2 linked regions of the Chlorobaculum parvum NCIB 8327 genome follow. The protein of the gene in region 1 binds, or shares a complex with, the protein of each later gene. Links are inferred from orthologs where the notes say so. Each region holds a gene or a part of one and is shown on either strand. Other genes may lie near its edges.

Region 1 (15,933 bases):
ATGAAGTGCGCTTCGTCTATGATCGCAGCCGCTTCGAGACCGGCCGGATGGTTTCGACTGTCGCCACACTGCTTTCGCTCGGGCTCATCGTGGCCGGTAGCGTGCTTGGCCGAGGTTCATCAAAATCATCAAATTTAGCCAGCAAATCGTGAGAAAAGCGCTGTTTCTGACCCGGAATTTTCCGCCTTACGTCACCTGTGGTTCGTCGCGGGCCTGGAAGTTTGCTTCCAACCTCTCCACCATCGGCTGGGAGCCGGTCGTCATCGCGCCTCCGGGAATCAACGGGGTGCCGAACGCTGTGCAGTCGGGCGCGAATCCCGTGCTCGCGGTACACCGCACCGGTCCGGAGATCGATGCCGAAGGGCTTGACGTTGCCGACCGTAACGCTTTGCTGCATGGCCAGGAGGTCGCGGCGCTGAACCAGTCGTTGAAAGCCAGGCTCTCCGGGCTGTTCAGAGAGAACTCCAATGGCGCGACCTGGGAGAAAAACGCCGCAGAGCTGATCGATCGCCTGCTCGAAGAGGAGCCGGAGATCGACCTGCTCTACGCCCAGGGGCCACCGCTCGAACCGCTCCGCCTTGCGCTGGAAACCGCCCGCAAGCACTCTCTTGCGGTCATTCTGGACATTGTCAGCCCGCTCGATCCGGCCATGCCTCAGCCCGGTTCGTCAAGCTCGTCGGAGGCTGCCGAGGCTGAGGCGCGGATTCTGCTTTCCGGCGTGCACCTGCTTGCGCCGACGCGCCACCTCAAGGAGTACTACCTCCAGAAGTACCACGGTCGGCTCGACCACGGTTTGATGACCATCGTGTCGCCGTCGTTTGATCGGTCGCATCCAGCTTTCGGACGCTCGGCAGCCGAAGCCTCCGACACCGTGTTGCGCATTGCACTTCTGGTGGAGGAGCTGCCCAAGGCCGAGCTGAAGGCGTTGATCGCCGGGCTTGAAGCGTGGCTGCAAGGGGGGATTCCCGCGGGCGGCGTCGAGTTCTTGCTGCTTGGCGCCGGAGCTTCGGAGTTGTTGCGCCGGGCAGCGAAAAAGCCGCTTGAAAAGCTCCTCACGCTCGACGAGACCGGCGGCATCGACAGCGAGCTGAAGCTCTCCCGCAAGGCCGGATTTTTCTGTGCGGTTCAGGCCGGCACGGCGTCCAGCGCCAGCACCGTACCCGATCGCCTTGCCGATGCGCTTGGCATGGGGCAGGCGTTGTGCGCCATTGCTCCCGAAGGCGCAACCTCGCGGCTGGTGCTCGACGCCGGGGGGATGTACGCGCCGGCGGGAGATGCCGGAGCCATCACGGAGCTGTTCCGCGCGATGGCCTCAGGCTGGTTTGCACGAACCTTGCAAGGCGCACCAGAGCCTATCCGGGAGAAATACGACATCTCCGAGGCGATGCGCGCACTGACCAGCGTGATCGCCAGCCAGCCGGTGTAGGCAGGCGTACCCCATTGACGTATTGCTACGAGTGCGTTATTTGAGTATATACCAATATGCTCTTGGCGTTGCTCGCCCCTTTCCGTTTATCGCAATAACGCGGTTTGCATTAAGCGCCTTTTGCCTTGCTTTTTCAGTGCCAATCATCAATCAAGGAGATCACTCTATGGAGATTAAAACCCCATACGCTTTCGGAAAAACCATCGATCTGCCCTTTGCCGAAGCCGATCCGAAGGTTCGCGCAGAGCTTGCCAAAGAAGGGTTCGGCGTCATTTCGGAGATCGACGTGAAGAAAAAATTTGCCGAAAAGCTTAAGATCGACTTCCGCAACTATGTCATTCTCGGCGCGTGCAATCCGCCCATTGCCCATCAGGTGCTGAGCCGCGAGTTGCCGGTCGGAACGCTGCTGCCCTGTAACGTCGTACTCTACTCCACCGACGACGACAAAACCTCCGTGGTCGTCATGGACCCCGTGCCTCCGCTTTCGATGGCCGAACATCCGGAAGTCGTAGCGCACGCCAAAGAGGTGGCTGAAAAGATGCATCGCGTTATTGCTGCCCTCTGATCGGCTTTTTTTTGCTTTTGTTGGTTAACAATTGATAATCCAGCCGTCCTGATCGTGAGCACGGGGCGCCTGGATTTTTTTTGTGCGACGGCGGGGTTACCTTTCAAAAAACGGGCTGGCTTCGCAACGCTTACACTGTGACCGATGAGCACCGGAAATCATACGCCCCACAAGAAAAGGCAGAAAAAGCGGATCTTCCGAAGCCGCGTCAAAGCGCTCGGCCAGCCGCCGGGTTCCCTGATCCATATCGGTGAGCAGAAGGTCGAACAGACCGGCATCACGGCATTCGGCTACGATGAGGGGCAGGCAGTTGCGGTTGAAGTAAAGAATGTCGAAGAGTGCCTTGGCTTGAAAGAGCGTTTCAAGGTGCTCTGGATCAACGTCGATGGCTTGCATGACACCGCGGTGATCGGCATGCTCGGGGAGCTGTTCGGCATCGATTCGCTGACGCAGGAGGATATTCTCGACACCGGGCAGCGCCCGAAGGTGGAGGATTTCGAGCGATACCTCTTTCTGTCGCTCCGGATGCTCGATTTCAACCGTGAGCTGAACGAAATCACCCAAGAGCAGTTGAGCATCGTGCTCGGCCCCGGCTATGTCATCACTTTTCAGGAAAAGCCCGGCGACATGTTCGAGCCCGTGCGCCAGCGCATCAGAAGCGCCGCTTCCAAACTCAGGAAGCATGATGCCGACTTTCTCGCCTACGCGCTCGTCGATGCGGTGGTCGATCGCTACTTCTCGATCCTCGAAGAGATCGAGAACCGCATCGATACGCTCGATTCTGAAATGATGGCCGACTTCAGCCAGGAGGCCTTCAACGCGCTTTATGCCATGAAACGGGAGCTGATCATTTTCCGCAAAACCGTCTGGCCATTGCGGGAGATCATCGGCAGCATCACGCGGGAGGATTTCGACGTCGTGGGCGAAGGGGTCGATCCCTATTTCCGTGATATTTACGACCACATCGTGCAGGTGATCGACACCATCGAAGTGTTCCGCGAAATCGTTAACGGCATGCACGAAACCTACCTGGCCGGGGTGAACAACCGCATGAACGAAATCATGAAGTTCCTCACCATGATCGCCACGGTCTTCATGCCGCTCTCATTTATCGCCGGCATCTATGGCATGAATTTCAAATACATGCCCGAGTTGAGCTTCCATTGGGGATACTTCACCGTACTTGGTGTGATGGTGCTGATCGCGATCGGGTTTATGGTTTACTACCGATCGAGGAAGTGGTTCTGAGCGGCGTCCTGAGGCCTATTTCTTTTTCTTGTTGCTCACAAACCAGGTCAGCCCCGCCGTGACCAGCGCGATCGCCCCGCCAAGCCAGATCAGCTCCTGTTCTCCGTGCCACTTGATGACATGGCCGAGAAACACTACGCCCATAACCACGACGATGACGCCGACCAGCTTGTCTTTCAGGTCGTCGAGCGTGTGAATTTCCAGCCAGTCCGGTACGGGAATTGAGTCGTCGATAAACAGCTCGTACAAGCCCAGCGAAATCATGAAAAAGACTGTGCCGAGCAGGAACAGGTCGATGGCTTCGATGAACCCGAGCACGAGCAGCTTGCCGGTTTTGCCGGAAATGTCTGCGTGCATGACGGTGTCGGCAATGAGTTGCACCACCGAAATGCCGCCGAAGACAAGCAGCGTCAATGAGGCGAGGAAGGTGCCGACAACGGCGATGAGAACGAGATAGCGGCTTGAAGAGAGCAGTCGCTGTAACATGATGGTGTGATGAATTGATGAACGTGAATTAGCAGCGCATAAGTTAGGTAATGCCGAGGTGAATTGGAACTGCTCAGCGTGGGTTTTCCAATAAGCGTTTTCTTTCAATATCCGCAGGATGTAGATTTCAGGATGTTGCTGCTAATCGCTTTTCTTGACTTAAGAAACAGACCATCTCAATTCAATTAATGTCAGAGTTCAATCTTATGTCATTGCTCTATAAGTTCAGGCCAGCGGAACCATTATCATATTTGATTGATATTTTGCTCGAGCAACGCCTGTATTGCTCAAAATATGAAGAACTTAATGATCCTTTTGAAGGGCAGTTTATCGAAGAAATTCTTGATACACCTGAATTAAGAATGGCCATGTATGCAGTTGCAAAAACAGGCTTAGGATTCTCGCCTACGAATAAACCAATAAGTCGCATGATGAAGTCTGTTACAGATCTTCCTATGAGCAAGCATGATGATTTGCGAATATGCAGCTTGACGTCAACGTTATGTGATGTGAGAATGTGGTCTTTGTATGCATCTGGACACAAGGGGGTTGCGTTCGAATTGGATTTTAGTGGACTTGATATCAATGCGCATCAGGTTATCTACGAGCCTGCTTTAAAAAAATGGAGTACAACTTTGATGGGGGCGCCATCAGCTGAACAAGTGCTTACTCGCAAAACTGAACACTGGACGTATGAGCAAGAGTATCGGATATTTGCCAGGGATGAGTACGTGTCTGTTGCAAACCGGATTCGCCGCGTGATTCTTGGGGCGCGAGCTACACCGATGCTCGAGAATCTTGTGCGTCGGTTGGCTGGGGAACAAGTAGAAGTTGTCAGAGCATCGTTGGATGTTGATGGTGTTCGTATTCCTAACTAGGTAAACTTATCATCCCCCTTTCATCTCTCCAGTACGGTTTCGCTCATTCCACCGGAATGCCTTCGCCGAGATCGATGATTCCTGGTAGCGTCACGGTTCCGAGCGCTTTTTCCAGAAGCGTTACGTCGAGGCATTTGATGCTGCCTTTGCCTCGGCACTCTCCTGTGTGAATCTTCATGATTTTTCCACCGGTTATTTCGAGTGTGAATCCCTTGAGGTTCAACTGCACGGTGATGTCGAACGCGATGGTTTTTGAGATGATGCGGTCGATTTCGACCTCGATTTCCGGTTTGTGCCTTGATGAAATGGTGTGCTCAAGCAGCGGTTCGAGGTAGGAACGGTCTGGCGGGTAGGTTTCGGTATCGGTATATTTTGAGAGGTCGAAATAATTTTTCCATGCCCGCAGCATGATTTTCGCCAGATCGATGTCGAGCAGTTTTCCGACATGATCGACGACGCTGCTCCAGACCGGTTTCCACTGGAGCGCCTGCTCTTGTGCGGGCAGGTTTTTGCGCAGCTCTTCAAACACCTCTTTTTTCTGAAGCTTGTCGAGCGTGGAATCATCGCGGTTCAGATGGCCGAAAAAATCGCCGAGGGTGACTGTCTGCATGGTTTTCTCCGGGTCGGTCTTCTGTTCGTTGTTATGACGGGTGGATTTCCTGCACGCCGTTGTCCGGGCGGATGGTTACGACAATCGTCGGAGCTTTTTCAGGATTTCCGGTAGTCTGCACCTGCTGGGTTCCCTCATCGAGCTTTTCACGGATGGAGACATGAACTTCTTTGTTGCGCGGGGCTGCTTTGACGCGGCTGCTTCGCATGAAAAGAAGGGCTCCGCCGATGATGGTCATCAGCGCTGCTCCGCCGAAAATGGCTGGCCATGGTGGAGTTTTCGTCGGCCGGGACGGTTTCTTTATGATTGGCGGCGCGGCGATGGTTCTTAATGTCAGCACGACCGATGAGCCTTTTCGGACGGTGGTGGGCGGCTCGGGATTTTGGCTGGTGACGACAGCCTCATCGTTCCGGCTGTTCATAGTGTCCGTGATTGGTATCAACCCTGCACGTTCGATGACCTTGCGGGCATCGCCCAACTCAAGCCCGACAACATGGGGAACCTCGACCAAGCTTCGGATTGAGAGCACCAGCGCGACAGGCGTACCAGGCTTGACTCTCGTCCGGGCTTTCGGCGACTGTTCGATGATTGTGCCCGGTTCGCCATCGGATTCGGCGCTGGTGAGCTGGCCGAACTGTAAATCAAGTTCCGAGAGTATCGAGCGGGCTTGGTTCAGCGGCAGGCCGGTCAGTGGGGGAACGGTGACCATGGCGGGCTCGGCGATCACCAGCGAGACAGCTGTGCCGGGCCTGACTCTTGCTCTGGCCTCGGGGGACTGCCGGATGACCGTATCCGGTTCATCGCTGGATTCGGCGCGCGTGACCTGGCCGACTCGCAGGTTTGTGTCGAGAAGCGTTGCCCGGGCATCGTCCAGCGACAGACCGGCAAGTGATGGTACGGTAATCAGGATGGGACGCAGGCCTTCGATTTGGGGGCGTGGCTCCGATGAAGCACCGTCGGCCGGCGGTGGGGTGGACATGACGGCCGGCGGTTGGGAACTGCTGGTGTTCGAGGTGTCGATCAGTGCCGGATTATAGGCGGCAAAAGCCTGTAAAGAAAGGCCTTGCAGCACGGCAAACCACCAGGCAAGGCAGCATGTGAGGAAAGCTTTTCTCATGGCTGGAGCTGTTGTTCGGGATGCAGGTTTCAACGGGGGCACGCAACACCATCCTGCAGGTGGTCGAAATTGAAATCCTTATCCCGAAAGCGTTCAGGCGTCTGTTTTCTGCGTTTTGTCCTTCAGGAGTCGTCAGGAATGTGCACTGAAAACATCGCTATCCGTAAGTGGCCGTCAGCTTTGTTTTTTAAAAATAGTCTTTGACGCTATGATTTGAAAGGCCAAATCTGAGGTGCCGTTTGCGGTCTGGCGACGGCATGCAGGTTCAGAAGTCGATATACTCGCCGTTCTGGAGGGTGTAGCGATGCAGTTTCAGGGGTTCGTTGTCGTCGAGGCGGATCGCCAAAGCTGTGGCGTAGCCGCAGATGCGATCGAAGACGGGGGTGACGCAGGTGAGCGTCAGGCTTTCACCAAACTGGACGTTGAAGCGGGTCATGCGGTACTGGGCCGCCACGTCCGAGGCAAGCAGGCCATGCTCGAGCGACCAGCCGCTGGCCTTGATGAGCGCCTCCTTGATGCACCACAGCTTGATGAAGGCTTTATTCTTTTCCCATGCAGGCAGGTTGACAACCAGCGCGTACTCCTCGGCGGAGAAGTAGTTGCGGGCAAGCCGGTCGATCCCCTCGACCGTGCGGATGCGCTCGATATCGATGCCGGTTTCGGCATGGCCGGAGAAGGCATATGCTATCTGGTCGCCGGAGTGAGAAAGGTTGAACCAGAGGCCGGAGTTTTCAGGAAAGGCAATGACGGGTTTGCCGACAGCCGTGGTCGCAAAGCGGATGCGAGTGGGATCGGTGTCGAGGGTTTCACCAATGATGCGCCTGAGCAGTCCTCGCCGCATGATGAAGCGTTTCCGGTCAGCTTCGAAACGAAACGTGTCGATCCGCACTCGTTCATCGTCCGAAAGAAGGGCAGAGAGCTCCTCCTCGGGAATTCCGATGGCTTGAATGTCGGTATGGATGGCCGTGACACTCTCTTTGCTGATGATCATCGTTTCTGGTCGGTCGAGGGTTGTGGTTCGATGATGATAATCATTTTCTTCGACATAGCCGTCAAGACCGGCAGTTTCGGGCGGTGTGCTTTGATCGCTATGATGCCAGGACACCATATTCTTTATACGATTAAGGCCGAAGATCGAGAGGGAACAAGCACAATTTGGTGGTTTCCTGCAAAGAGAGGCTGAAGAATGGAGAAAAGAGGTCGATAAATCAAAAAAAACGGGGATTCATATTTTGTTTTTTATGGTAAATCTTTTACTTTGGTCGTCCTTATGGTTTTTCCTGATTGGATTTCACCGGGAATCTCAAACGAAATAGAAAAAGAGAGTTTACTGTATGCCGACGATTCAGCAGCTTATCAGGCACGGAAGAAGTATGAAGGCGTCTAAGACCGCCTCACCGGCTCTGGAAAAGTGCCCTCAGAAAAGAGGTGTTTGCACCCGTGTCTACACGACCACTCCTAAAAAGCCGAACTCCGCGCTTCGCAAGGTCGCTCGTGTTAGGCTGTCCAACAAGATCGAGGTGACTGCATATATCCCTGGTGAGGGTCATAATCTTCAGGAGCACTCCATTGTGCTGATTCGCGGCGGAAGGGTTAAGGATCTTCCTGGTGTTCGCTATCACATTGTTCGTGGCTCTCTCGATACGTCGGGTGTTGCTGATCGCAAGCAGAGTCGTTCCAAGTATGGTGCCAAGCAGCCGAAAGCTGGTGCCGCGAAGAAGTAATCAAACTGAATTATAACTCGGGTTTATAATGGGAAAGAAGGGTGCCGGATACGGATTGCGAGGCGGTGATTTTCGTTACAATGACGAGACGGTCGCTCGCCTGATCAATGCTGTTATGCTTGATGGTAAGAAAGAGGTTGCAACCAAAGTTGTGTATGACGCTTTTGATATTATTGCATCGAAGAGCGAAGATGGCGATGCTCTTGAGGTGTTCCGCAAGGCGATGAGCAATGTCGCTCCGCTGGTCGAGGTTCGCAGCAAGCGTGTCGGTGGTGCCACCTATCAGATTCCGATGGAGGTTCAGCCGGCAAGAAGAACTGCGCTGGCATTCCGCTGGATCAAGCAGTTTGCTACACGGCGCGGTGGTCGCTCGATGGCCGAGAAGCTTGCGGCCGAGTTGCTGGATGCTTCCAACGAGCAGGGGGCTTCCGTGAAGAAGCGCGACGAAGTGCATCGTATGGCAGATGCGAACAAGGCATTTGCTCACTTCAGGTTCTGATTCTGAAAGAGAAGAACGAATTATATAAATATTGATCTAAGTTATGGCACGGCAAGTTGCGTTAGATAAAGTCAGGAACATTGGCATCATGGCCCATATTGATGCTGGCAAGACCACGACGACCGAGAGGATTCTCTATTACACGGGTCGCTTGCACAAGATGGGTGAGGTTCATGAGGGCGGCGCTACCATGGACTGGATGGAGCAGGAGAAGGAGCGTGGTATTACGATTACCTCCGCTGCTACCACCTGTTTCTGGACTCCAAAGTTTGGCAACTATTCCGGCGTCAATCACAGGATCAATATTATTGATACGCCTGGTCACGTTGACTTTACGGTTGAGGTTGAGCGTTCGCTCCGCGTGCTCGACGGTGCTGTTGCGCTGTTCTGTGCTGTCGGTGGTGTTGAGCCTCAGTCCGAGACGGTCTGGCGTCAGGCTAACAAGTACGGCGTTCCGAGGATCGCCTATGTAAACAAGATGGATCGTACCGGCGCTGATTTCTTCAACGCCGTCAAAGCGATTCGTGAGCGCCTCGGGGCCAACCCGGTTCCGATTCAGATTCCGATCGGTGAGGGCGAGATGTTCGCCGGCTTCGTCGATCTGATCCGCATGAAGGGGATTATCTACGATAAAGAAGATGGCAGCACCTACGAAGAGGTTGCTATTCCGCACGATCTCGAAAACGAGGCTCGTACCTGGAGGATCAACATGCTTGAGGCTGTCTCCGAGCTTGACGAGACTCTTCTTGAAAAATACCTGAACGGCGATGACATTACCGAAGAAGAGATTCGTTCGGTGCTTCGTCAGGCTACCCTCAATGTTTCCATTATTCCGGTGCTCTGCGGCTCGTCCTTCAAGAACAAGGGCGTGCAGTTTATGCTGGATGCCGTGATCGATTACCTGGCTTCGCCGGTCGATGACGGTGTGGTTGAGGGGCACGACCCCAGAACTGAAGAGGAGATTGTTCGGCAGCCGAAAGATGAAGAGCCCTTTGCGGCGCTTGCGTTCAAGATCGCAACCGATCCGTTCGTCGGCAAGCTGACCTTCTTCCGCGTCTATTCCGGTGTGCTCAATGCAGGTAGCTATGTACTGAACTCGGTGACTGGCAAGAAAGAGCGTGTCGGTCGCGTGCTGCAGATGCACTCCAACAAGCGTGAAGAGCGCGACGCTGTGTACGCTGGTGATATTGCCGCCGCTGTCGGCCTCAAAGAGGTCCGTACCGGTGATACGCTTTGCGACGAGAACAAGCCGATCGTGCTTGAGAAGATGGTGTTCCCGGAGCCTGTTATCGAGATCGCTGTCGAGCCGAAAACCAAGGCAGACAACGATAAACTCGGTATGTCGCTTGCCAAGCTTGCTGAGGAAGATCCGACCTTCAGGGTGAAAACCGATGAAGAGACCGGTCAGACGCTGATCGCCGGTATGGGTGAGCTTCATCTGGAAGTTCTGGTCGATCGTCTGAAGCGCGAATTCAAGGTTGAGGCCAACGTCGGTCAGCCGCAGGTTGCCTACCGCGAAACTATCCGCGGAACGGTCGAGCACGAAGGTAAATTCGTTCGTCAGTCCGGTGGTAAAGGTCAGTTCGGTCTGGTCGTGCTCAGGCTCGAGCCTCTCGAAGAGGGCAAGGGCTACGAGTTTGTCGACGAGATCAAAGGTGGCGCAATTCCTAAAGAGTATATCCCGTCGGTGAATGCCGGTATCCAGCAGGCCATGAAAGATGGTGTGGTTGCCGGTTTCCCGATGCAGGATGTCAAGGTTGCGCTGATCGATGGTAAGTATCACGAGGTCGACTCTTCGGAAATGGCATTCAAGATCGCTGGTTCGATTGGTTTCAAGGGCGCTGCCAAAAAGGCGAACCCGGTACTGCTCGAGCCGATCATGAAGGTAGAGGTCATCACTCCTGAAGAGTATCTCGGCGATGTGATGGGTGACCTGTCCGGCCGCCGCGGTCACATCGAAGGTATGGGCGAGCGCGCAGGTGCGCAGTTCGTCAAGGCCAAGGTGCCGCTTTCCGAAATGTTCGGCTATTCGACGACGCTTCGTTCCATGACGCAGGGCCGTGCGAACTACTCAATGGAGTTCGAGACCTATCGCGAGGTGCCGCGCAATATTGCTGAGACCTTGCAGGAGAAAAGGGTCGGAAAGGATTCCGAATAACAGTTTTTTTCACCGCATCACTAAACAAGATAACCGACAGGGAGAACAGCTATGGCTAAAGAGTCATACAAGAGGGATAAACCTCACGTAAATATTGGTACTATCGGTCACGTTGACCACGGCAAAACCACCCTTACCGCAGCAATCACCTCGGTGCTTGCTAAATCTGGTAAAGCAGCAGCTCGTGAGTTTGGTGACATCGATAAGGCTCCGGAAGAGAGGGAGCGCGGTATTACCATCTCGACCGCACACGTCGAGTACCAGACCGACAAGCGTCACTATGCACACATCGACTGCCCCGGTCACGCTGACTACATTAAAAACATGATCACCGGTGCTGCCCAGATGGACGGCGCTATCCTCGTCGTTGCCGGTACCGACGGCCCGATGCCTCAGACTCGTGAGCACATCCTGCTCGCCCGCCAGGTGAACGTTCCTGCGCTGGTCGTCTTCCTGAACAAGGTTGACATCGCCGACCCGGAACTTCTCGAGCTGGTCGAAATGGAACTCCGTGAGCTTCTCACCGAGTACGGTTTCCCGGGCGACGATATTCCGATCATCAAGGGTTCCGCTCTGAACGCCCTGAACGGCGATCCGGAAGGCGAGAAAGCCATCATGGAGCTCATGGACGCTGTTGACGACTACATTCCTGAGCCGGTTCGTGACGTTGACAAGCCGTTCCTGATGCCGGTCGAAGACGTGTTCTCGATCTCTGGTCGTGGTACTGTCGGTACCGGTCGTATCGAGAGGGGCATCATCAAGGTTGGTAACGAAGTCGAAATCGTCGGTATCAAGCCGACCACCAAATCGGTTGTTACCGGTATCGAAATGTTCCAGAAGACCCTCGACGAAGGTCAGGCAGGTGACAACGCCGGCTTGCTCCTCCGCGGTGTGGACAAAGAGGCGCTCGAGCGTGGTATGGTTATCGCCAAGCCTGGTTCGATCACCCCGCACACCAAGTTCAAGGCTGAGGTGTACATCCTGAAGAAGGAAGAGGGCGGTCGTCATACTCCGTTCTTCAACGGCTATCGTCCGCAGTTCTATTTCAGAACCACTGACGTGACCGGTTCGGTAACTCTCCCTGAGGGTGTCGAGATGGTCATGCCTGGTGACAACCTCTCCGTCGATGTCGAGCTGATCGCTCCTATCGCTATGGAAGAGAGCCTCAGGTTCGCTATCCGCGAGGGCGGCCGTACGGTTGGTGCCGGTTCGGTAACCAAGATCGTCGAGTAATCGACAGATTGTTATCCCGGGGCGAGGCAGCGCTCTCGCCCCTTTTTTATTGAAACCATCGAAACAGGGATAGACCAGTGGCTGTTCAGCAAAAGATCAGGATTAAGCTCAAGTCGTACGACCATAGCCTCGTTGATAAGTGGGCTTTGAAGATTATCGATGTGGTCAAGCAGACGGATGCCATCATTTTTGGCCCCATTCCGCTTCCCACGAAAACTCATGTATATACGGTCAACCGTTCCCCTCATGTGGACAAAAAATCCCGTGAGCAGTTTGCATTCTCATCGCACAAGAGGTTGATCGAGATCATCAACCCGACGGCCAGAACGATTGATATGCTCATGAAGCTCGAGCTTCCCAGTGGCGTTGATGTGGAAATCAAGTCTTAAAGTGTTTTAAAGTAAATAGAAAAGCTAATCGGATATGGGTGCGATTCTCGGGAAAAAAATCGGCATGACCCGTTTATATAACAATAAACGCGAAGCTGTTCCCTGCACGGTGATTCAGGCCGGGCCGTGTTTTGTGGCTCAGGTCAAGAGCACCGAAAAAGATGGCTACGATGCCTATCAGCTCGGCTTCGGCGAGCGTGATGAAAAAAAGGTCACCAAGCCTCTTGCAGGCCACTATAAAAAGGCCGGTAAGACCCCCGGTTACCTGCTTTCAGAAGTCAGCAAAAGCCTGATCGCTGGTGAACTCGAGGCTGGCGCTACGGTTGCCGTCGATGTCTTCACGGAAGGTGAGATTGTCGATGTGCTGGGTGTCACCAAGGGTAAAGGATTTGCCGGTGTGGTCAAGCGCCACAACTTCGGTGGCGGTTCCAGAACGCACGGTCAGTCCGACAGGCTCAGGGCTCCGGGTTCGGTCGGCGGTTCTTCCGATCCGTCCAGAACCTTCAAGGGCACCAGAATGGCCGGAAGAATGGGTGGAGAAAATAAAACGGTCAGGAATCTCGAGATCGTCAAGGTTATGCCCGAATCGAATCTCATCGTCGTGAAAGGTGCTGTACCGGGACCGAAGAACTCCTATGTAAAGATTGTTTCAACAACCAAGTAAACGGTGAGTGCAGAGAACAATGGAATTAAAAGTACTCAATATACAAGGCGCAGAAACCGGTGAAGTGGTTACGCTGAACGATGATATTTTCGCCGTTGAGGTTTCCGAACACGCTATGTACCTCGATGTGAAGGCGATTCTCGCCAACCGCAGACAGGGTACCCACAAGACCAAGACCCGCGCTGAAGTTCGCGGTGGCGGCAAAAAGCCGTATCGCCAGAAGGGCACCGGTAATGCACGCCAGGGCTCGTCCCGCTCGCCGATCATGGTTGGTGGCGGCACCATCTTTGGCCCTCAGCCCCGCTCCTACGAGCAGAAGGTCAACCGTAAAGTCAAGCAGCTCGCTCGTCGTTCTGCTCTGAGCTCGAAAGCCGCAGCAGGTCAGATTGTCGTGGTTGAAGATTTCAGCCTTGAGTCGATCAAGACCCGTCCGGTGGCCGACATGCTCAAAAACCTCGGTCTTGCCGAGAAGAAAACCCTGCTTATGATGCCGCACTACGATAATGTGGTCAGCACCTCCGGCAGGAACATCGAAAAGCTGAACATCCAGGTCGCCGATCAGGCTTCGACCTACGATATTCTCAACAGCCAGGCCGTGCTTTTCCAGAAGGCCGCCCTGCAGAAAATAGAAGAAACATTAGGGTAATCCACCGTTTGCCAGTAAAAAGGAGAAGATTGCAATGAAAAACCCGTTGTTGCGGCCGTGGCTGACCGAAAAGAGCACCGGACTCACTGAGCAGAAAGGCCAGTATGTGTTCCAGGTCAAAAAGGACGCCGACAAGAGCGATATCAAGAAGGCTGTCGAGGAAAAGTTCAATGTTGATGTCGTTTCCATCCGTACGATCAATTGCCTCGGCAAAACCAAGCGGCAGTATACCAGGAAAGGACTTATCGCCGGCAAAAAGAGCGACTGGAAGAAAGCGATTGTGACGCTTGGCGAAGGCCAGGCCATTGACTACTATGCCCAGCCAGCCGACAAGAGCGATAAACAGGATTAACAACCGGATAGATAAAACAGTACGATGGCAGTCAGGAAATTAGCTCCGAACACTCCGGGCACAAGGTTCGCTTCATACGCAAGTTTCGAGGAGATCACCAAGAGTGAGCCCGAAAAAAGTCTTCTCGTACCGCTCAAGAAAAGCGGTGGCCGTAACACCAACGGGCGCATAACCTCCCGCCACATGGGCGGTGGTCATAAGCGGTTCTACCGACTCATCGATTTCAAGCGTAACAAGGATAACGTTCCTGCCAAAGTCGCTGCTATCGAGTATGATCCGAACCGTTCTGCAAGAATTGCACTTCTTCATTATGTTGATGGAGAAAAACGTTATATTCTCGCCCCTAAAGGTTTGAAGGTCGGTGATCGCATCGAGAGTGGCGAAAAGGTGGACATCAGGGTTGGTAATACCATGCCGCTGAAGAACATCCCGCTCGGCACCGATGTGCACAACATCGAAATGAAGGCCGGCAAGGGTGGACAGATGGCAAGGTCAGCCGGCTCCTATGCTGTGCTTGCTGCTCGTGAAGGCGTTCATGCAACGCTCAAGCTGCCATCCGGCGAAATCAGGAAGGTCCGTGTTGAGTGCCGTGCAACCATCGGCGTTATCGGCAACTCCGAGCACGAGAACATCAGCCTGGGTAAAGCAGGTCGCAGCCGCTGGTTAGGCATTCGTCCGCAGACTCGCGGTATGGCCATGAACCCGGTCGATCACCCGATGGGCGGTGGTGAAGGTAAATCCAAATCTGGCGGTGGCCGCAAGCATCCGAAATCCCCATGGGGTCAGCTTGCAAAGGGTCAGAAGACCAGAAATAAAAAGAAAGCCTCGACGAAGCTGATCGTTCGCGGCCGGAAAGCCAAGTAACATTGCGGTAACTAACAACAAGCAGAGAGAATTATGCCAAGATCACTGAAGAAGGGTCCTTTCATCGAATTCAAGCTGGAAAAGCGGATCCTTGATATGAACAGCAAAGGTGAAAGAAAGGTTGTGAAGACCTGGTCTAGAAGTTCGATGATCTCTCCTGATTTTGTCGGTCACACCGTAGCGGTTCATAACGGCAAAACTCATGTGCCAGTGTACGTTACCGAAAACATGGTCGGCCACAAGCTTGGCGAATTCGCTCCGACCCGGTTGTACCGTGGCCATGCGGGCGGCAAGGCAGAGAAGGGCGGTTCGGCACCCAGGAAAAAATAAACTGAATCAAGCGGAAAGGTAAAGAGATATCATGCAAGCTAAAGCAATTTTACGGCATACCCCGACGTCGCCCCGCAAAATGCGGCTCGTAGCCGGCCTTGTTCGTGGCAAGCAGGTCGATCAGGCGAAAGCCATCCTGCTCAACTCCACCAAGAGTGCCTCCCGTAACGTGATGGTTACGCTCAAATCGGCTGTGGCCAACTACTCGCAGCTTAACCCCGATGAAAGGGTCAGCGACAATGAGCTGTTCGTTAAAGCGGTTTTCGTCGATGAAGGACCTTCGCTCAAAAGGACTTCTGCCCGCACCGATGGGTCGTGCATACAGGATTCGCAAGCGTTCGAACCACCTGACGATCATCGTTGACAAGGTCAAGACACCGGTAACCAAATAAACAAGGAGATAGCATTGGGTCAGAAAGTAAATCCAACCGGATTCAGACTGGGAATCATCAAGGACTGGACCTCCCGCTGGTATGACGACGGACCGGTTATCGCCGAAAAGATCAAGCAGGATCAGGTTATCCGTAACTACATTTCGGCCAGACTCAAAAAAGAGAAGGCCGGTGTTTCCAAGGTTGTCATCGAGCGTACGACCAAGCATATCAAGATCAACATCTACGCTGCCCGTCCAGGCGCCGTGGTCGGTCGCAAGGGTGAGGAGATCAACAACCTTTCCCAGGAGCTGACCCGCATCACCGGCAGAGAGGTAAAGATCGACGTGATCGAGGTGATCAAGCCCGAAAT
Region 2 (11,551 bases), 110 kb from region 1 along the record:
TGGCTGAAAATTTCCGGGCCGGTGCCGCTCTGGTGCACCTGACGGCTGACCGGATTTTCGTACATGTTGGCGAACCAGGCGTTCGGCATCGTCCGGACAAGGTTTTCAGCCACGGCTACGCACCCGTGCAGGTTGCCGCCCGTAGCTTCGGACGGGGTGAGCACCAGTTCAGCGCCAAGCGCACGGAGCACATCCTGCTTCTCCCGGCAGATGCTGTCCGGCGCGGCGAGCAGCACTTTGTAGCCCTTGCTCACGGCCACCATAGCCAGCGCGATGCCGCTCGTGCCGAAGGTCCAGTCCACCAGCGTCATGCCGGGATGGATGAGGCCCTCTTCTTCAGCCTCCTTGACGATGGCGGTCGACACCCGGCAATAGTGCGACATGCAGGGATTCATGTATTCAAGCTTCGCCATGAAGCGCGCTTTTTTCTGGCGGGTAAGCTGTTTCATGGGAACCAGCGGAGTGTTGCCCGAAATGTCGAAAATATCGTTGGTCATGGCGAAGATTGATGTGAGTCGGTGTTGTTCTGATTTTTAATATACATAAACAACGGTGCCGCTAAAAAGTGTCAAGGACCTGATCGATACGGTTTTGACAATCAGGCGTAAAAAACGTTTTTTACAGCATATCCAGATCAAATAAACCGCATCCGCATCACCGCCTTGAGCGCCGATTCCCGACAAAATTCCAGCACCGCTGACCCGGCTGCCCCCAACCTTTCCGAAGCACTCATCTCGCTCGGAAATCTCCGGCACAACCTGGCCTGCATCCAAGCCATCAGCGGCTCGCGTTGCCGCATCATGGGCATCGTCAAGGCTGACGCCTACGGGCACGGTGCAGCTCAAGTCACCGCGACGCTCGAAGAAGAGGGAATCAGGGAGTTCGGTGTGGCCAATATCCACGAAGCGATCGAGCTGAAGCAAAGCCACCGGATGCAGCCGGAGTCGCGCATTCTGGCGTTCGCCTCGCCGCTTGCCGGGCACATCGAGCACTACCTTGAGCACGATGTCGAGATGACCGTCTGCGACCACGAAACCGTTCGGACCGCTGAAGCCAAAGCTGCTGCGAGCGGCCGACGGCTGCGAGTACAGGCGAAAATCGATACCGGCATGGGCCGACTCGGCGTTACGCCCGAAGAAGCGCACAGCCTGCTGGAGCTGATCGACCGCTGCCCGAACCTCGACCTCGTCGGCATCTACACCCACTTCGCCGAAGGCCACAAGGCCGGTGGTTTCACCGCCCGCCAGCTCGAACAGTTCCTCGATGTAACCGGTGGATACGAACAGCGCACGGGCAGAACCGTGCTCAAACACGCGGCCAACAGTGGCGCCATCGTCTCCACGCCCAGCGCGCGGCTCGACATGGTGCGACCCGGCATTTTGCTCTACGGCTGCCACCCGATGGACGCCGAACCGACGAACGTACCGGTGAAACCGGTGATGCAGTTCCAGTGCAAGGTGATGTTCGTCAAGAAGGTGACGGCAGGAACGTCGATCAGCTACAGCCGCACCTGGAGCGCGCCCACAAGCACGAACATCGCCACGCTCTCGGCCGGTTACGCCGACGGCGTGCACCGCACGCTTTCAAACAAGGCGACGGTCTCCATCGGCGGCAACCGTTACCACCAGGTCGGCACAGTCACGATGGATCAGACGATGGTCGATCTCGGCCAAAACCGCTCGGTCAAGGTCGGCGATACCGCCGTGCTGTTCGGCTGGGACGGCCCATCAGCCGGAGAGCAGGCCATCGCTGCCGGAACCATCAGCTACGAGCTGCTCTGCGCGGTCTCAAAACGGGTCAAGCGCGTGTTCGTCTGACCATCTCCACAACGCAACAGAAATTCACCCCTATGAATTTTCTGAACAATCTTGCCGTCAAACTCGGCATCACCAAATCGGAAATGACTGCCGTTACGCTCCTCAGTTTCTTCCTGCTGCTCGGAGGCACGATGAAATACAGCGGCGCGATGCAGGATACCGACAAGGCAATCAAGCAAGCCGAAGCCGCCAGCTTTTCGGAAGCCGATGTCGATAGCCTTCTCGCCCTGGCTTTGCAGGAAAAAAGGTCGGGCGGAATAAGCGATGCTCGATTGGTAGCTGAAAACCTGCCCATCACAACTGAAAATGAAAGGCCAGAACAGACTGACGCAATAGCATCGACAAAACCTGCGTCCAAGAAAAAGCTGACCGGCACAATCGCCTTCAACACGGCTTCCAGCGCACAGCTTCAACGAATTTCCGGCATCGGCCCGGTCATGGCCAAGCGGCTCGTCGAGTTCCGTCAGCGAAAAGGGGGAAAAGTCGAACATTTTAACGATTTTCTGGAAGTGAAGGGGATCGGGAAAAAGAAACTCGAACGCCTCAAACAGCATCTTACCCTCGACTGATGAGCAGAAGCCAGATCGCCTGTGCCTTCGACACCGGCAGCACCACCATAGCCCGAGTCAAATCAACCAGTGCCGGCTCATACACCATGACCATGTGCCGCACCATCGACGGCGGCCTGGATGAGCTTGGCGGCCCGAAAGGCATGAGGCTCGCCAAAAAGCTGGTTTCGTTGCTCAGGGAGTGGCGCGACGAGCCGGTGGCGCTCTCTTTCTCACCCGCGGAAATCCGCACCCTTCCGGCATGGTTTCCCGAACAGATCGCTTCCGGCAGCTGCGACGAGCTGTGCAGAATCGAAGCGGGTTACTTTCTCAACAATCTCGAATCGTGGCGCTGGCACGACATGAAGCTTGAGCCCGCCGCGGGACAAGACGATAAGCTGACGCGCCGGATGCTGTTGTTCTACCCGTCCGCTCCAGCCCGCTTTATCGAGCAAGAGCTGGAACGACATTTCGAGGTGAGCACGTGCGGCGTGCATATCGAGCCGCTTGCCCGATTGTCGGCAGGAACCGGCAAGACCCAGACGGTGCTGGAACTGGAAAAACGCTATGCCGCACTTTCCCGGTCGGTTGACGGAAAGATCGACTACTTCAGGTACTGGCCGGTCAAAGATGAAAGTGAGCGGAACTACTTCGCCATAACGGAGCTGACCGGCTCACCGATCGGAGAGCGGACTGTTTTGGTTACAGGCTCCGAAGTCAACCCCAAAACGATTGAACGCATCAGCCGGGAGACCTCTCACTCACTTGAGCCACTGGAGCTATCCAGATGGGTCTCTTCAGAAAAAAGAGCCAACAAAAGCAAATCACCAACCGCCACTATCCGCGCCGTCAGCACAGCCATCATGGCACTGAACGACGGGATTGGGTGAGGATTGCCCCCTGCGCCCTTCCAATTTCTTCCTGTAGGGGCGAACCTGCGTGTTCGCCCTAATGTGACAGGCATTCCCTGAACGACTGTTCGGCGAGATACTTATGAATACAAGTAAATCGCACCTCTTTCCTCGCTCGAACTCTTCGGCGATGAGCACATACCTCGACGGCCATTCTGGCGCTGAACATTTCCGTAATTTGACAGCCCCGCCCAACGACCTTGCCGTCCTTTTCGTCCTTTCCCGCCAAATAAAAAAGGGCAGACACACAGGTCTGCCCCTACAAATCGTAAATACCATTCCCGTTCCTGAATCAGCCGACCGGGATCATTTCAATCATCCTCACAGATTCCCCACCAGCAACTCGGCGATCTGCACGGCGTTGGTGGCCGCGCCTTTGCGGAGGTTGTCGGCCACAACCCAGAGGTTGAGCGTGCGCGGATGCCAGTAGTCTGGGCGCAGGCGGCCAACGAACACCTCGTCGCGCTCGTAGGAGGTCATCGGCATCGGATAGATTCGAGCGGAAGGGTCGTCCTGCATGACGATGCCCGGTGAGCCGGCCAGCAGCGCGCGCACCATCTTGATGTCGTAGTCGCGCTTCAGCTCGACGTTCACCGACTCGCCGTGGCCTCCGTAGACCGGAATGCGCACAGTGGTCGGAGAGACCTGAATCTCCTGATCGTCGAAGATCTTGCGGGTCTCGTTGACCATCTTCATCTCCTCCTTGGTGTAGCCGTTCTCCGTGAAAGCGTCGATCTGCGGCACGGCGTTGAAGGCGATCTGGTGGAAGTGGGTAAAGGTTTCCGGATCTTCGGGGATGTTGCCCGCCAGCTCGCTTTCGAGCGCGTCGCGTCCCGCTTTGCCCTTACCGGTCACCGACTGGTAGGTCGAAACCACAATGCGACTGATGCCGTAGGCGTCGTAGAGCGGCTTGAGCGCCACCACCATCTGGATGGTCGAGCAGTTGGGATTGGCGATGATCGGGGCCGCCTTGCCTTCGCGGTCGAAGATCGATTCGGCATTGACCTCCGGGACGACGAGTGGCACCCCCTCCTCCATGCGGAAGGCCGAGGAGTTGTCGATCACGATCGCGCCCGCCTGCGCGGCCACAGGAGCCCACTCCAGACTGGCCGAGCCACCGGCGGAGAAGAGGGCGATGTCGACACCTTCGAAAATTTCCGGCGACGGCACTTCGGTGACGAACTCGCGCCCCTTGAAGGTCACCACTTCGCCGCGGCTTCGGGGAGATGCCAGCGGCACCAGCTCGCTGACGGGAAAATCGCGCTCTTCGAGCACCTTGATCATGGTTCTGCCGACAAGTCCTGTTGCGCCGAGAACGGCTACTCGATAGCCTGCATCACTGCTCATAAAATCAGATAAATGATAGGTTTAGTAATTCAGAATCAGTTTGGGCGAGTGGTCGTTCAAAAATTCACCACCCTCTTTGAGAAGCCCCTCGCGGTCGAGCGCTTCGCACGCTGCCTCGAACTCCCGGAGCAGTTCGACGATCACCGCCGGGTCGGGTTCGCGCACCAACAGGTTACGAACTTTCGACACGCCAGGCAACCCCTTGAGGTAGGTCGAGTAGTGGCGGCGCATCTCCAGCACGCCATGCTTTTCGCCCTTGTACTCCAGCGACAGGCGCAGGTGCTCCCTCGCGGCGTCGATCCGGTCGCGATACGACGGAAGCGGCAGGCGCTCGCCCGTCTTGACGAGGCTTTTAGCCTGCGCGAAAATGAACGGGTTGCCGATCGAGCCGCGTCCGATCATGATGCCGTCCGCGCCGGTTTCAGCGAACATCGCCACGGCGTCATCGGCGCTCCAGACGTCGCCGTTGGCGATCACCGGAATCGAGCAGGCTCGCTTGGCTTCGGCGATGCGCCCCCAGTCTGCGCGGCCTTTGTACATATCGCTGCGCGTGCGACCGTGCACCGCGACCGCCTGGATGCCCGCGTCTTCGAGCCGCCGCACGGTGTCGGTGATGTTGATCGAGTCGTGATCCCAGCCGATGCGCGTCTTGGCAGTCACCGGCAGCGAGACGGCGCCAACCACCGCCGCGGCGATGGCGGAGAGCTTCTCCGGCTCTTTCAGCAGCGCCGCGCCCGCGCCTCGTCCGGCCACCTTTTTGACCGGACAGCCGAAGTTGATGTCGAGGCAGTCCGGCTCGAAGCTCTCGGCAATCGAGGCCGCCTCGACCATCGATTCGACCGTGTTGCCGAAAATCTGCACCGCCACGGGTCGCTCGTGCGCATCCATTCTGAGCTTGCGTATCGACTTCTCCGCGCCGCGCCGGATCGCCTCCGCGCTGACAAATTCGGTATAGACGATGTCCGCCCCGTGCCGCTTGCAGAGTTGCCGGAAGGCACGGTCGGTCACATCCTCCATGGGCGCGAGGATGATGGGGCGGTCGATGTCGATCGGTCCGATACGCATGGTGTTCTGCCCGGCTTATTCGGTTGGCGTTCCGGTCAGCGTGTCGCGAACCTGCTGGCGGATGGTGTTGCGCACGGTCTCGTCCTCCTTCAACAGGCGCTTGACGTTCTCGCGCCCCTGACCGAGCTTTTCGCTGCCATAGCTGAACCACGCGCCCGCTTTCTTGATGATGCCGAACTCGACGGCCAGATCGATCAGCTCGCCCAGCACCGAGATACCCTCGCCATAGAGAATGTCGAACTCGGCGATTTTGAACGGCGGTGCAACCTTGTTTTTCACCACCTTGACCTTGGTGCGGTTGCCGACAACCTCTTCGCCATCCTTGATCTGCGCGATCCGGCGGATGTCGAGACGCACCGAAGAGTAAAACTTCAGCGCCTTGCCGCCGGTGGTGGTTTCGGGGCTACCGTACATCACGCCGATCTTGTCACGAAGCTGGTTGATGAAGATGCAGACGCTGCTCGATTTGGAGATCGCGCCGGTGAGCTTGCGCAGCGCCTGGCTCATGAGCCGCGCCTGGAGGCCGACCACGCTGTCACCCATCTCGCCTTCGAGTTCGGCCTGCGGCACCAGCGCAGCCACCGAGTCAACGACGACGATGTCCACCGCGCCGCTGCGCACGAGCGTTTCAACGATGGAGAGCGCCTGCTCGCCCGACTCGGGCTGGCTGACCAAGAGCGAATTGATATCGACGCCGAGCTTGCGGGCGTAGGTGGGATCGAAGGCGTGCTCCGCATCGACCAGCGCAGCAATACCGCCCTCTTTCTGCGCTTCGGCGATGGCGTGCAGGGCGAGCGTGGTCTTGCCGGAGGACTCCGGGCCGTAGATTTCGGTCACGCGGCCACGAGGAAATCCGCCCACGCCGAGCGCGTAGTCGAGCGCCATCGAGCCGGTCGAAATCGCCTTGACGTGCATCACGGCTGAATCATCGCCGAGGCGCATGATCGAACCTTTGCCGAACTGCTTTTCGAGCGTTTCGATTGCCAGGTTGAGTTGCTTGAGCCTTGCCGGATCGACCACCGGCGGCTGTGCTGTCTGCTTTGAGTTCTCTTTATCCATGAAAATAGTAGGGGTATGTGAATTGAAAATTTGCTATTCGGATTACAACGCCACGGCGCTCCTGAGGGTTTCGTCAAACGGCCGGTAGCTGATGCCAAGCTCCTGAATCGAGCGCAGGTTGCTGAACCGAGCGGAACGCGAAGCCTGCCGAATGCTCTCGATGCTGACGAACGAAGGGCGTCCGGTCAGCATCGAAAAGAGCTCGCCGCCAGCTCCGGCTGCAGCTCCGGCCAAGTTGCCGACGACCATCGGCTTGCCGGTGCGGCTGCCAGGCAGAGCGGCGATGCGGCTGAACAGCTCCCGGAAGGAGAGATTTTCACCGACAATGATGTAGCGCTCGCCCGATTTCCCCTTCGTCCACGCTGCGATATGGGCGTCTGCCGCATCCCTGACGTCAACAAAGCCAGTCGATCCTTCAGGACAGAACGGCACGCGCCCCTCGTAGATCAGGCGCAAGGTTTCGTTCGATGAACTGACGGGCATACCCGGCTCCGGGTTCCGGCCGATCACCACGCCGGGATTGACCATCACCACGTCGAGCCCTTCAGCCAGGCCGCGCCGGCATTCGAGTTCGGCCAGGTGCTTGGACTCCATATAAACGTTGTGGCGCTGCCATTCGGTAAACGTGGAGTGCTCGGTGGATTCAACAACGACGCCATCCACGGTCTCGGAACCGACAGCGGCAATCGAGCTGGTCATCACCATGCGCTTCACGCCGTGTTCAAGGCACGAATCGACCACATGGCGAGTGCCAAGCACGTTGGTATCATGCAACCGGTTGCGGAAGTTGCTGGTAAAAGCGATCATTCCAGCGCAGTGAAACACCACCTCCATCCCCTTGACCGCTTCTCCAATGGCGATTGGATCGTGCACATCCGCGCGAACGATCTCGACCGGAAAGCCCTTGAGGAACGAAGCGTCCGAACCCGCTCTGACCGCAACTCGGCAACGCACGCCTTCACCGAACCTGCCGATAAGATCAAGCAGAAGCCGTGAACCTATGTAACCCGTTGCACCGGTAATGAGTATCGGAATTGCTGACATGAACGATGGAGCAGTGGCGCCCTTCTGAAAACTCCGGCATCTGTGAAGCGATGCGGCCCAGCGCCGATTTGTTTTTAATAATAAGAAGAATAAAACGAATAAACCGTACATTGCACTCAAATCCATCCGCAATCGTGAGAAAAAGTCTTTCACCGGCAACTCCTGGCTCTGACCGGCACGCTGAACAGCGCCTTTCCTCAGGTGACATCCGAAGCGCAACCCTGCCCAACGGCCTGCGCATTGTCAGCAACCTGGTGCCCTACGTGCACAGCGTCACGCTGGGAATCTGGATCAACGCCGGCTCGCGCGAAGATCCCGAAGGGCTCGAAGGAATTGCCCATTTCATCGAACACGCCATCTTCAAAGGCACCCGCAAGCGGGACTATATCGACATCGCCCGCTGCATCGAGGAGGCAGGCGGCTACATCGACGCCTGGACCACCAAGGAGCAGACCTGCCTCTGCGTCCGATGCCTCCGCGAGCACCTGCCGCTGGCTTTCGACCTGCTGGCCGACATGGTGCGCGATCCGGTCTTTCCGAAGGAGGAGATCGAAAAGGAGCGCGAGGTGGTGCTCGAAGAGATCGCCAGCGTCAACGACACGCCCGAAGAGCTGATTTTCGAGGAGTTCGACCTGCGCTCGTTCCCCGGCCATCCGCTGGGCACGCCGATTCTCGGCACCGAAAAGAGCATCGAGCGTTTCTCGCGCAAGAAGCTCCGCGCCTTCATGCACCGCCACTACGTACCGTCGAAGATGCTCGTGACGGCAGTCGGCAACATCGGCCATGACGAAGTTGCGCAGCTCGCCGAATCGCATTTCGGCAGCATGGAAGAGCCTCCGGCGACTAAAGAATCGATGCGAAAGCAGTTCGATATTTCGGAGTACAAACCCTTCTCGGTGACCACAAAAAAGCGCATCTACCAGTCACAGCTCCTGCTCGGAACCATCATCCCGCGAGACGATAGCCGCTTCTGGAGCCTGATGGTGCTCAACGCCATGCTCGGCAGCGGCATGAGCTGCCTGCTCAATCTCGAACTGCGCGAAAAGCGCGGGCTGGTCTATCAGGCATACTCGTCGCTCTCCTTCCTCGACGAACTCACTACGTTCAACATCTACGCAGGAACCGACAAAGGCAAAGCGCCCAAAACGCTGGAAACCATCACGGAGCTGCTCAACAGCAAAGCGCTGCAAGAACCAGACCCGGACGACATCAGAGCGGCCAAATCGAAAATGCTTGGTTCACTCATCATGGGGATGGAAAAGATGACACGCCGCATGTCGCGCATCGCGCAGGATGTGTTCTACTACGGCCGTTACCAGTCGCCCGCTGAAAAAGCTGCCCTGATCGAAGCGGTATCCGAAGCCGACGTCGCCGAAGCTGCCGCCCTGCTCAGCCGCCCCGAGCAGCTCTCGACACTGATCTATAAAGCGAGCCGATAAGCCTGCATCAAACAGCCCGCCACTACGAGTCTGCCAACAGAAGCATCCAAAGGAGACTGTTTCAAAAGGATCGAAAAAATCGTATAATTAAAGCTTAAAATTTTTCAGGGAATCCTCACGGGCCGCACAGAACAAAACGGCAACCGGGATGCCCGCAACTTAACCGGTCACGAAGAGCCTTGCAAAAGAATATCACGAATGTCAGCGACACCGAGCAGCAACTTGAAATCATTCTGACTGCCGAAGAGTACCAGCCCGAATACGACCAGCAGCTTGAAGAGGCGCGCAGGTCTATCAAGATCAAAGGCTTCCGTCAGGGGCACGTTCCTGTCGGCATGCTCAAGAAGATGATCGGCCCTTCCCTTGAGGCCGAGGTTGCTGAAAAAATGGCATCCAAGCACTTTTCCGCCATCGCTGATGAGGAGAAAATCAATCCGGCCAGCCGCGCGCAGATCGACAGCTTCAACTTTGGCGACGGCGAGCTGACCATCAAAATTTCCTACGAAATCCATCCTGAGTTCGAGCTTAAGGATCTTTCCGCCTACAGCTTCACCCAGGCTGAATACAGCGTTACCGACGAAGATGTCGAGCGCGAAATCAAGCTGATTCTCAAAGGCCACGGCACGATGGTGACCATCGAGGAAGCTGCCGGCGAAGGCGACACGCTCATTGGCGACGTCACCAAACTCGATGCCGATGGCAACGCCGTCGAAAACGGCAAAAACGAGAACCACCACTTCAACCTCGAATACCTGCCGGCTGACAACCCGTTCCGCATGGCGCTCGAAGGCCGCAAAGCCGGTGACTCGGTCGAGGTGAACGTCGAGCCAAAAGAAGAGGGTGGCGAAGCTATCCGCTACCGCGTTGATGTCAAGGAGGTCAAACGCCTCGAACTGCCGGAACTCGATGACGAGCTGGTCAAGGAGATCACCCAGCAGCGCTTCGAAAACGTCACTGACTTCAAGGCTGACGTCAAGCTGCAGCTCCAGGCCCACTTCACCGACAAATCGGAACAGGATCTGCTCGAAGCCATGTCGGCCAAGCTGATCGAAGAGCATCCGGTACCGACTCCGAAAGCGATGGTCGCTTCGTTCCAGAACATGCTGCTCGAAAACGCCAAGCGCCAGATGGGCGGCCAGTTCCCCAAGAGCCTGAACGAAGCCGAGTTCCTCGAAACGCTGAAGCCGAATGCTGAAAAGCATGCCCGCTGGCTTCTGGTCAGCCAGAAGATCGCCAAGGAGAACGAGCTGAACGTCACCGACGAGGACATCAAAGCCTACGCTGAAAAAGAGGCCGAGAAAGAGCCTTCACTGACCGTCGAACAGCTGGTGAGCACCTACATGTCCACCGAGTTCAAGGACTACATCATCGATACGATCCTGAAAGAGAAAATCTACGACGTGATCAAATCGAAGGTGACCATCACCAAAGAGGCCACGCCGATTCCGGAGCATCAGGGCTAATCGGACTCGACCCGATACGCGGTTCGTCCGCAGCTATTGCAAAAAGGGCTCATCGACAACGATGAGCCCTTTTTTTATGTCTCTGTAACCCGGATTCAGAGCGGCTGCACGAGCGCCATCGCCACGGCGGAGTGGCGGTCGTGGGAGATGGAGATGCTGACCCGGTAGGAAAGGTGCGGGGCATGAAGCGTCACCTCGGGCTTGCCCGCTTCGTTGTTCAGCACTTCGATGGAATGCCAGCCAAGCTTATGACCGATGCCGGAGCCGAGCGCTTTGGAAATCGCCTCCTTGGCGGCAAAGCGTCCTGCAAGGCTTACTGCGGGATCGGGCTTGGCAAGGCACTGCTCGATTTCGGCAGCGGTCAGCACCTTGTTCATGAAAGCCTTGCCGGAGCGTTCGTACACGGCCCGGATGCGGGCGATTTCAACGATGTCAACCCCGATTTCCATGCAGAATCGTCAGGTACGTTCGATTTTCATGGAGAGGTCGAGCGCCTTGACGCTGTGCGTCAGCTCGCCGATGGAGATGTAATCGACGCCGGTCAGCGCGATCTCCGCGACGTTGTGCAGATTAATGTTGCCTGAGGCTTCGAGCCGGATGTCGCCATAGCCATTGGCTTTCACCCAGCGCACGGCTTCCGCCAGATCATCGACCATGAAGTTGTCGAGCAGAATGATATCCGGTCGGCAGGTGCAGGCCCTCACCAGCTCGGAAATGCTCCGCACCTCGGTCTCGATCTTGACGTTCACCCCGTGCTCCTTGCAGTATGCTTTGGCCCGGTTGATCGCCTCATCGACGCTGCCGGCGGCATCGATATGGTTGTCCTTGATCAGAATCATGTCGAACAGCCCGAACCGG

The links.
Region 2: the proteins of rpsG (region 1) and tig are in contact, whole or in part, in a crystal structure (PDB 3GTY), measured with the Thermotoga maritima proteins. The link is inferred for Chlorobaculum parvum NCIB 8327 from one-to-one orthologs. Residues at the interface, in WP_004081843.1 of Thermotoga maritima: Lys34, Lys52, Lys55, Glu59, Arg62, Gln63, Glu66, Asn67, Lys69, Val71, Arg95, Ala109, Lys110, Lys111, Gly112, Arg113, Pro114, Glu117, Glu121, Ile124, Ala125, Tyr127, Asn128, Asn129, Thr130, Gly131, Lys135, Asp139, Arg142, Met143; in WP_004081061.1 of Thermotoga maritima: Glu122, Val124, Val129, Leu130, Tyr133, Glu188, Gly259, Ile262, Tyr263, Glu266, Ser270, Glu273, Gln274, Glu277, Arg308, Gln311, Ile312, Ser315, Tyr316, Glu325, Arg329, Arg336, Leu363, Phe366, Trp367, Arg373, Leu377, Arg381, Leu384, Glu387.

Annotation. Positions count from the first base shown.
Region 1 is NC_011027.1:177,384-193,316, forward strand. What follows is about bases 7,075-9,817. They hold rpsG (30S ribosomal protein S7), read left to right. Parts: upstream 7,075-8,082; coding sequence 8,083-8,553; downstream 8,554-9,817. Other genes in these bases: CPAR_RS00900 (4'-phosphopantetheinyl transferase family protein), read right to left, coding at 7,075-7,321; rpsL (30S ribosomal protein S12), read left to right, coding at 7,665-8,054; fusA (elongation factor G), read left to right, coding at 8,597-9,817. In the rest of the region: CPAR_RS00860 (glycosyltransferase family protein), read left to right, coding at 1-152; CPAR_RS00865 (hypothetical protein), read left to right, coding at 149-1,426; CPAR_RS00870 (DUF302 domain-containing protein), read left to right, coding at 1,593-1,991; magnesium/cobalt transporter CorA, read left to right, coding at 2,136-3,239; CPAR_RS00880 (YqhA family protein), read right to left, coding at 3,255-3,725; CPAR_RS00885 (DUF2971 domain-containing protein), read left to right, coding at 3,932-4,603; CPAR_RS00890 (hypothetical protein), read right to left, coding at 4,647-5,213; CPAR_RS10585 (PASTA domain-containing protein), read right to left, coding at 5,245-6,330; more of CPAR_RS00900, read right to left, coding at 6,596-7,074; more of fusA, read left to right, coding at 9,818-10,711; tuf (elongation factor Tu), read left to right, coding at 10,763-11,944; rpsJ (30S ribosomal protein S10), read left to right, coding at 12,022-12,333; rplC (50S ribosomal protein L3), read left to right, coding at 12,368-12,997; rplD (50S ribosomal protein L4), read left to right, coding at 13,017-13,643; rplW (50S ribosomal protein L23), read left to right, coding at 13,678-13,995; rplB (50S ribosomal protein L2), read left to right, coding at 14,020-14,859; and 2 more genes.
Region 2 is NC_011027.1:295,017-306,567, reverse strand. Bases 8,717-11,551 are described here. They hold tig (trigger factor), read left to right. Parts: upstream 8,717-9,409; coding sequence 9,410-10,693; downstream 10,694-11,551. Other genes in these bases: nadC (carboxylating nicotinate-nucleotide diphosphorylase), read right to left, coding at 11,152-11,551; acpS (holo-ACP synthase), read right to left, coding at 10,789-11,142; CPAR_RS01455 (M16 family metallopeptidase), read left to right, coding at 8,717-9,230. In the rest of the region: CPAR_RS01495 (cystathionine beta-synthase), read right to left, coding at 1-497; alr (alanine racemase), read left to right, coding at 663-1,817; CPAR_RS01485 (ComEA family DNA-binding protein), read left to right, coding at 1,850-2,386; CPAR_RS01480 (hypothetical protein), read left to right, coding at 2,386-3,255; CPAR_RS01475 (aspartate-semialdehyde dehydrogenase), read right to left, coding at 3,598-4,623; tRNA dihydrouridine synthase DusB, read right to left, coding at 4,645-5,688; recombinase RecA, read right to left, coding at 5,704-6,747; CPAR_RS01460 (SDR family oxidoreductase), read right to left, coding at 6,790-7,791; more of CPAR_RS01455, read left to right, coding at 7,902-8,716. UniProt on the Bacillus subtilis protein: Involved in protein export. Acts as a chaperone by maintaining the newly synthesized protein in an open conformation. Functions as a peptidyl-prolyl cis-trans isomerase.